One region of the Paenibacillus sp. M-152 genome, then DNA from elsewhere that is predicted to be linked to it. Evidence: predicted binding sites of a transcription regulator. Region 1 holds the regulator's gene; each other region holds the start of a gene.
The links. Region 1 encodes Rex, which represses fermentation and respiration genes when NADH is low (regulators of the CRP and FNR family bind a similar motif). Its sites were predicted from a motif close to TTGTGAAATATTTCACAA; they were not measured.

Region 2: the regulator Rex is predicted to act here: its motif matches at 1,594-1,611, upstream of nirB (nitrite reductase large subunit NirB).
Region 3: the regulator Rex is predicted to act here: its motif matches at 1,545-1,562, upstream of adhE (bifunctional acetaldehyde-CoA/alcohol dehydrogenase).

Annotation. Positions count from the first base shown of each region.
Region 1 is NZ_CP034141.1:3,408,201-3,411,490, reverse strand. Features, by position in the region: gene dinG (ATP-dependent DNA helicase DinG) at 1-1,004, shown strand, start outside; gene EGM68_RS14825 (redox-sensing transcriptional repressor Rex) at 1,032-1,685, shown strand; gene EGM68_RS14820 (amidohydrolase) at 1,672-2,973, shown strand; gene EGM68_RS14815 (cell wall elongation regulator TseB-like domain-containing protein) at 3,011-3,290, shown strand, end outside.
Region 2 is NZ_CP034141.1:803,258-806,547, forward strand. Features, by position in the region: gene EGM68_RS03665 (spore germination protein) at 1-1,400, opposite strand, end outside; gene nirB (nitrite reductase large subunit NirB) at 1,718-3,290, shown strand, end outside.
Region 3 is NZ_CP034141.1:3,568,790-3,572,079, forward strand. Features, by position in the region: gene adhE (bifunctional acetaldehyde-CoA/alcohol dehydrogenase) at 1-1,469, opposite strand, end outside; gene EGM68_RS15650 (Crp/Fnr family transcriptional regulator) at 1,728-2,444, shown strand; gene EGM68_RS15655 (DODA-type extradiol aromatic ring-opening family dioxygenase) at 2,590-3,290, opposite strand, start outside.

The DNA.
Region 1 (3,290 bases):
GTCTGCTTAAGGATTTGGCGGGGATTAGGGAAAATTTGCGCTTCTTTATACGACTCGATGATGAAACAACCGTATATTGGCTCGAAGCGAGTGGGCAATTCCGTAGTAAATCATTGCAATTTTATGCAGTGCCCGTCGATGTGAGCCGCCAGTTGAAAGAAATGTTTTTTGACAAAAAAAGAAGTATTATTCTGACATCTGCTACTTTATCGGTAGATAAGTCGTTTCAGTACATGACCGATCAACTCGGCTTGCAGGAGGCAGCGGATCAAGGACGATTAATGACGTCACAGCTCCCATCACCTTTTAATTACAGGGATCAGGTGTTGCTGGTCATTCCGCGAGACTTTCCGAGTGTGAAGGGCAGTGTAGGGGATGCACATTTTGTAGAGATGCTCGTTAGCTCTCTAGGAGCGACTGCCCAGGCGACGCGGGGGAGAATGCTTGTTCTGTTTACTTCCTATCGGATGCTCCGGCAAGTGTATGAGCCACTTAAAGAGGCGTTAGCATCCAGCGATATTACCGTGTTAGGACAAGGTGTAGACAGTGGGAGTCGGAGCAAGCTAACCCGTCGTTTTCAGGAAGCCAAGGCTTCTGTATTGCTGGGAACGAGCAGCTTCTGGGAAGGCGTCGATATTCCAGGGAAGGCTTTGACTTGTCTGGCTATCGTTCGCTTGCCGTTTCAACCGCCCAATCACCCGTTACTGGAGGCAAAAAGCGAGCTGCTCCAGCAGCAGAAGAAGAATCCATTTATGAAGCTGTCTGTACCACAAGCAGTTATTCGCTTCAAACAGGGATTTGGGCGATTGGTACGTACAGCGAGTGACCACGGAGTCGTTATCGTTTACGATACGCGTGTGATCGAATCCTATTATGGAAAGCACTTTTTGTACTCGTTACCGGGACCAAAAATGGAGCATATGCCATCGGAGCAAATGGTGCCCCGCATCGCCGAATGGCTCCAATCCGCCCCGGAGACAGAGGCACAACGGACGGACACCTAAAGTCCGTTACAATTAGGGGGAGCAAGTATGAAATCAGATAAAATTTCAGAGGCTGTCGTACGGAGATTACCCGTATATTTACGTTATCTGAATGCACTGCACAAACGGGAGGTGGCTACGGTCTCTTCTCAAGAGCTGGGACAGAGGTTAGATTTGAATCCGGCCCAAATTCGTAAAGATCTTGCCTATTTTGGCGATTTTGGTCGGAAGGGCATCGGTTATGATGTTTCTTATCTAATTGAGAAAATACGCCATATCCTGAAAATCGACCAGCAAATTAATGTAGTATTGGTCGGAGCGGGTAATCTGGGTCAAGCCCTATCAAACTATAACGCTTATTTAAAAGACAATATGAAGATTGTGGCGGTATTTGATGCGTTCCCGGATAAGGTTGGGACCAGAATCAATACCTTAGTCGTTCAGCCGATGGATGAATTGGAAGCGACTGTGAAAGAAAAAAATATTCGAATCGGGATTATTACTGTACCTGATTTTGAGGCACAACACGTAGCTGATAGGCTCATTGAGAGTGGAATTGGAGCGATTTTAAACTTTGCACCTATCATTCTCAAGGCACCGGCTAACATTCGGATACATGCCACAGACTTTACAACTGATTTGCTTAGCCTCGCTTATTATCTGGAGGACGGAAAGGAAGAAGCACAATATGACAGTGAATAAATGGATGATTAAAAACGGTTCTTTTGCCGTGAATGGACCTGAAGCTGGGGTAATCCATGGTTTTATGATTGTGGAGGATAGCCGTATTACTTACATTGGCGAGACTCTGCCTGCGGGTGAGGAAGAGACAGAAGCAATCGACGGTAACGGGTTATTGTTTTTGCCTGGTCTGATTAATACTCATGGTCATGCGGCGATGTCTCTGCTGCGAGGGTATGGAGATGACTTGGCACTTCAAGTGTGGCTTCAGGAAAAAATGTGGCCTATGGAAGCCAAGTTTACATCTACGGATGTGTACTGGGGAACATCCTTGTCAGTGCTGGAAATGCTGAAAGGTGGAACCACAACTTTCCTGGATATGTACGATCATATGGATGAGGTGGCACGTGTAGCTGAAGAGTCGGGCATCCGTGCAAGTTTGATGCGTGGAGCCATTGGACTCTGTTCAGAAGAAGAACAGCGGATCAAGCTGGCTGAGGCCGTGACTTTTGCCCGTAACTGGCATGGAAAAGCAGACGGACGTATCACAACGATGATGTCTCCGCATGCCCCATACACATGCCCGCCAGCGTTTATTGAGAAATTTGTTCAAGCAGCACATGATCTCGATTTACCATTGCATACGCACATGTCCGAGACCATAGCCGAAGTTGAGCAAAACGTACGCGACTACGGTTTGCGTCCAGTTGCACACTTAGATAAGCTTGGCTTTTTCTCCCGCCCTTCACTTGTTGCCCACGGCGTACACTTGAACGACGAAGAGATAGCTTTATTAGCGGAACGAGGTGTGGCGGTTTCACATAATCCAGGCAGCAACTTGAAGCTGGCAAGTGGTGTAGCTAGAGTGCCTGAATTGCTGCGTGCAGGAGTTACTGTTTCTCTTGGAACAGACGGTCCTGCCAGCAATAATAACCTGGATATGTTCGAGGAAATGCGTCTGGCGGCACTCATTCACAAGGGAGTATCTGGCGACCCAACAGCAGTTCCTGCAAATGAAGCACTGCGTCTGGCAACAGAGTATGGTGCAAAGTCGATTGGTTTAAAAGAAGTAGGAGCGCTGGCAGCAGGCAACAAGGCTGACTTTATCGCGCTAGATCTGAATCAGGCCCACTTCTTGCCGCGTACAGATCTTATTTCCCATGCCGTATACTCTGCAAGTGCCAAAGACGTGGCTCATGTGTGGGTAGACGGTCGTCAGGTTGTGAAAAACGGCGAATGCCTGACGATGGACGAGGAACGTATCAAACATGAGGCACAAGCCGCCTTTGAAGGGCTGCTGTCGCGCTAATTCAGGTGTCACATCCCCTTAGAGAGGAAGCACAGGTTTGAAAAATAAGAAGAAATGGATAGCGGTCGCCATTTTGGCCGTAATACTGATCCTGGTCAGCATTTTCTGGTATTATTCCTATGTTACTCAAGACCAGGTGGCTGAGAAAAATGCCGCTATCATTAAGGCCAAGCAATCAGGTGGTCTGGTTAGCACGACTCAGACTTGGAAGTCTGTGTGGGATCAGATTTATTGGGTGGTTCAAGGAAAAAACGCACAGAATGAAAATATAATGGTGTGGGTTCCTTTTCAAAAAATGGAAGGACAACCTAACGTAC
Region 2 (3,290 bases), 2.6 Mb from region 1:
GCAGTAACTGCAACTACAATCACAAGGAAGGGACTAACGATGCCCGCATTGACAGCAGCATCACCGATGACCAAGCCTCCCACAATGCCCATCGCAGGGCCAATGGGTTTGGGCAGGCGAATGCCGGCCTCTCGTAGAATTTCGATAGAGATTTCCAAAATCATGACCTCTATAACGGATGGGAAAGGGACGCCTTGACGGGTTCCGATAATGCTAATGACCAGCTTGGTTGGAATTAAACCGGGATGAAACGATATAAAAGAAATGTACAGAGCAGGCCCCATAAGCGCTATAAAAGCCCCGCTAAACCGTAGCAGACGTAATAGTGTCCCCGGAATCCATCGCTCATAATAGTCCTCGGGAGATTGAAGCAGCATACTGAAGGTCACCGGGACAATAAGTGCAAAGGGAGTACCATCCAGTAAGATCGCTATTCTTCCCTCCAACAAAGCATTAATAACACGGTCAGGACGCTCTGTATTATGAGCCTGTTGGAATGGACTTAAATAATTGTCTTCGATGAGTTGTTCCACATACCCGGATTCAGGTAAAAAATCCATGTCTATTTTTGATATTCTGCGGCTTACTTCTTCAAGAAGGTCTGGATTCACAATATCCTTTATATACGCGATAACCAGATCCTTTTTGATTCTGCTGCCCACTTGGAATTTCTTCAATTCCAAACTTTTATTTAAACCCTGGCGCCGAAGCATCGAAGTGTTTTCACTCAATACTTCCGTAAAACCGATTCTGGGACCCCGAAGCAATGCTTCAGAGGTTGGCTCATTGACGGAGCGAATAGCGCCATTAGGAGGGCCCACCAGTAGCGCTTCCTTCATTCCTTCAATTAATAGGGCTGTATGACCTAAAAGGATGAACTCGTACAGTTCCTCCATACGGGTAACTTCACTAATTTGCGTAAGTGGCATCAGGCTTTCTTTTATAAAAGAGTTACTTATACCTTCCGGTTGTTCCTGCTGATCCTGACCCTGCTGCTGGCCTTCAAACATCAAGACCTCCAATACCTGCTTGCTCATAAGTTTTTCATCCTGCATACCTTCTATGAAGACTAACACGGACCGAGCATGAAATTTCTTTACCACAAACTCACGAAAATGCACATCACTATTTTCGCCTATAGCTTCACGAATTGCCTGTAAGTCGGAATCATAATTTCCTGTAATTTTAGAGCTCGGTTCATGCTGCTGATCCATGTGCCCTTCGTTATGTTTATTAGAGAGCGGATGACTGGAAGAGTGTTTGGATTTGGCTCCCTTACTGCCGACAAACGAATAAATCGAGGTGTTTATATAATAAATTCCTAAAGGAATAATCAACGCGAGGCCAGCTTGAAAGAGTGTACTCCAGCTAGGAAGATAAGAAATGATTTTAGACCACATGCTGATTACCTCCAAACAATTCAATTCGTTTTCCCATAAGATACAAGTTGTTCATAAAGTATTCCTTATAACGGTTGTATTTACGCATGAATTGGAAAGATTCTTTCGATGACACTGCTATGATTTCCGGTCCTTACCTTAATCCCTTGAAATAGAATAGGGAAATCCCTAAATATTCATAATTTTAACTACATTGTGATCGAAATCACATATAGACCTATCTACTGTATTAGAATAGAAGCATAAACAATATTCATTAGAAACGTAGAGATGTCGTCGGATAGGAAGTAGCGTCGAATGAATGGAGGAACCGGTATATGATAAACAGTAAAAAGAAGCTTGTGGTTATAGGGAACGGGATGGCTGGTATCAATACGGTCGAACAAATTTTAAAATTAACAGATAAATATGAAATTACAGTCCTGGGAAGTGAGCCGCATCCGAACTATAACAGGATCATGCTCTCTTATGTGTTGGAAGGTAGTAAAACAATAGATGATATCATACTGAACGATTTGCAATGGTATGCGGATCAAGGGATTACTTTATATACAGGAAAAATGGTTAAAAGTATCGACGGTGAGCACAAGAAGATTCTCACCGAAGACGGACTGGAAATTGATTACGATGTGGCTTTGGTGGCTACTGGTTCACAATCGTTTATTCTGCCTATTCCGGGTAAAGAATTACCGGGAGTTATTGGTTTCCGAGATATCGCCGATTGCTCGGCCATGCTGGAAGCAGCGAAGACCTATAAAAAGGCCGCTGTCATTGGCGGAGGTCTATTGGGGCTGGAGGCAGCTAAAGGCCTGGTCAACCTCGGGATGGATGTTACGGTCGTTCATCTAATGGAAGATTTGATGGAACGTCAGTTAGACCGGGAAGCCTCTGCGATGTTGAAAGCAGAACTGGAACGTCAGGGAATCAAGTTTGCTATGCAAATGCAAACTGCGGAAGTGTACGGTCAAGATCGGGTACAAGGACTGCGCTTCTCGGATGGAAGCGAGCTGGAAGCAGATTTGGTTGTAATGGCCGTCGGGATTAAACCTAATATCCAGGTAGCTAAAGAAAGTGGTATGGAAACGAACCGCGGGATTGTGGTCGATGATTTCATGAGAACCTCCATGCCGGATGTATACGCTGTAGGGGAATGTGTTGAGCACCGTGGAATCTGCTACGGTCTGGTAGCTCCGCTGTTTGAACAGGGAAGTGTGATTGCCAAGCATTTGGCAGGCGTGGATACTGAAGGCTATGCAGGATCGGTAGTTTCCACCAAGCTTAAAATTTCAGGGGTAGATGTTTTCTCAGCTGGCGAATTCATAACCCAACCTGAACATACGGCGATTGTAGCGAAGGATGAGTGGAAGCGAACATACAAAAAGGTACTGCTTCGTGATAATAAAATTGTTGGTACTGTACTGTTTGGCGATGTGAGTGAATCTGCTAGTCTGCAAAAATATGTGCGTCAGCAAACGGAAATGACAGATGAGATCTATGGACAGATCATGGGTACTGGATGCGGCAATCACGGGGCGAAAACGTCATCCGTTGAAACGATGGCGGACGATGAAATTGTCTGCGGTTGTAACGGTGTGACTAAAAAGGCAATTGTGGAAGCAATCAATGAAAATGGACTAACCACCGTTGATGAAATTAAGGCATGTACCGGAGCTACGCGTTCTTGCGGAGGATGTAAGCCCGTTGTTGAGCAAATTTTGCAATATGTTCTTGGAGACAGCTTCAAAACATCAGCCAAGCAGGGAATATGTGGTTGCACAACCTTGAGCCGGGACGAGATTGTTGAAGCGATCAAAACCAAAGGGCTGACAACTACGCGTGAAGTGATGAATGTACTCGGCTGGCATAATGATGAAGGATGCTCCAAATGCC
Region 3 (3,290 bases), 160 kb from region 1:
GTGATAATGGCTACACGTGTGATATCAGGCATTTTAGCAAGATACTGTGTCGAATTTTTCTCAAAATAAATTTTGGAAGGTACTTTGAACCATTGCATATTCACCGTCCGTTTCGCCACCCTTTTCACATTAATCAAGTTAACTGCAGATACGTTCGACGAAGTCGAGTTACGACCGTACGAACCGCAACCAAGTGTCAACGAAGGAAGGTTGGTGTTGTAAATATCACCGATTGCACCATGTGTGGAAGGTGCATTTACAATGATACGACCTGTTTGCAAACGGTTTGCAAAGCGAGCGATAACGTCCTCATCTTGCGAATGGATAGCTGACGAGTGACCCATACCGCCGAACTCTACAACTTCAGCAGCACGTTGGATACCTTGCTCTGCATTTTTCACTTTGTAGCAAGCCAATACCGGACTCAATTTTTCCGCAGATAATGGGAATTTGGTTCCTACTCCTTCAATTTCAGCGACCAAAATTTTTGTTCCTGCCGGTACTGTAATGCCGCTCATTTCAGCTATTTTTACAGCAGACTGTCCGACGATGGCCGGGTTCACTGCACATTTTTCTACATTCATAGCCCCTTGAGTGAGCTTAGCTGCTTCTTCTTTATTTACAAAGTAGCAACCATTAGCAATCATCAATTTCTTCACTTGCTCGAAGATAGGCTCTTCGATAATTACGGCTTGTTCCGAAGCACAAATCATACCGTTATCAAAAGATTTAGAAAGGATAAGGTCGTTCACGGCCTGTTTGATATCGGCTGTTTTTTCAATAAAGCAAGGTACGTTACCAGGACCTACGCCAAGTGCAGGTTTACCACAGCTATAAGCTGCCTTAACCATGCCTGATCCGCCAGTTGCCAAAATCAATGCCACATCAGGGTGGTTCATCAGTACATTTGTTTTATCCATCGAAGGTGCTTCAATCCATTGGATGCAATCCGCTGGAGCACCATGTTTAACAGCTGCTTCAAGCAATACGCGGGCTGCTTCCGCACTACACGATTGAGCAGATGGATGGAAGCCGAAAATGATTGGGTTACGTGTTTTAATGGCAATTAACGCTTTGAACATCGTAGTCGAAGTCGGGTTTGTTACTGGAGTAATCCCCATGATGATACCGACTGGCTCTGCAATCTTTTGGAAGCTATCGAAATCATTATCTTCAATGACACCAACGGTCTTCTCATTTTTGATGCTGTGATAGATATATTCTGTTGCAAACATGTTTTTGGTGATTTTGTCCTCGTAAACACCGCGTCCTGTTTCTTCAACAGCCAACTTCGCTAGGTGCATGTGCTTATCCATCCCTGCGAGTGCCATAGCTTGTACGATTCCGTCAATCTGCTCCTGATTCATACTCATGAAAGCTTGCTGTGCCCGGTTCGCCCGGTCAATCAGCGTTTGAATATACTGCTCTGCGCTTTGCTCTTTTTGGATAACCTCGTTTTTAACAGCCATTTCCCTCATCCTCCTGTTATCTCGTGTACTATCTCTTGTTCACGCACTGATCGTAACACAGCTTTTCAAGATATTTTGTGATTTTTTTCACAATCTATTTAAAATTTTATTTTATGAAGTGAATTAAATCACAAAGTTTGGAATTCTGCCACTTTTACCCCCTCTTCTTGCCCCAAAAACTCATTGCACAGGTATATAATGAATTTGAATTGATCAAGTTGCAGATAAAAAACATAGGATACAAAGGGGAAATGGACGATGAGAAACCCTACAAATGTAATGGAAGCCCGCGGCAACACCTGTTGCTTCTCGGAGGCCAGCTTCAACCGGTTGCAAGTGATGATGAAAGATCGAGTTATGCCAGAAAGCTCGCATTTGTTCTGGGAAGGAGATACAGCGGATAAGCTGTTTTATATTAAGCGCGGACGCGTAAAGGTAACCAAAACAACGGATGAGGGTAAGGAACTTATTCTATATATGTATCAAAGCGGCGATCTTGTTGGTCAAGCTGATCCTTTCTTCGGCACCAAGCATTCCTTTTCTGCTGAGGTTCTGGAGGACAGTGATATTGGCGTAATCGATCATACAGATTTGGAGCTGCTTATTTGCCAGCATTGTGATTTTGCGATTGACTTTATGAAATGGATGGGATCGCATCATCGCATTACTCAGACCAAGTTCCGCGATTTGATGATGTACGGCAAGCCTGGCGCTCTATGTTCCACACTCATCCGACTATGCAACACCTATGGTGAGCCTCACGGCGACTATATCTTGATTCATAAAAAGATTACTCATACTGACTTATCAAATATGATCGGTGCTACCCGGGAAAGCGTAAATCGGATGCTCAGTGATCTGCGTAAGAAAAATGCAGTAGAATACGATAATGGTATGATTGTTGTCAAGGATTTGGAAATGCTGCAAGGTGTATGTCATTGTGAATTGTGCCCACGTGAGATTTGCCGGATATAATAAATTGTTTTTTAATGTAAAAGGGAGTGCTGTAAGCCATTATTAGCTTATAACACTCCCTAATTTTATTCCACTCCCCATTTTTTAGAGAACGGACGGGACAGTAACAAAGCACATAACTCGACCTTCTTCTGCCCTACACGCTTTAAAACTGAAAGCATAGATAACTTAAATTTCCCATCTCATAGCTTCTATGGATGACCTTAGCTTTGTTTGCAGGATTGCCACTACCCATTGCAATAAACAACGGTACAAAGTGTTCTGCTCTAGGTACGGCCTGACGAGCATATGGCGCTTCGCTTTCATAGTGATCCAAAGCTTCTATATCTCCGCTTTGCACTTTTTCGATAATCCAGTCATCAAAATCAATTGCCCAAGGCTCCGTTTTCGTTTCTCCCCATTTGACAATACGCAGATTATGGACAGTCACGCCACTGCCAATGACCAGAATATCTTGTTCTCCCAACTCACGCAACACCTCACCAATGGCAAATTGTGCTTTGGGCGAGAGGTACGGATTTACGGAAATCTGAACTACCGGAATGTCTGCCTCAGGATACATACGATGCAACAATGTCCAGGAACCATGATCCAGTCCCCTCACCCGATCAGTTTGTACATCGATGCCCTTTTGTTCATATAACTTTTTCAACTTATTAGCTAGTTCAACAGAACCATGTGCTGGATACTTCACTTCGTACAGTTCGGGTGGGAAGCCTCCAAAATCATAAATTGTATCGTATATGTCATCCATTGAACTAATCGTTAACACTTGCGTCTCCCAGTGAGCTGTAAAGATAACAATCGCCTTAGGGTGAACGCTTTTCCCCAACTGCTCTAGAAATG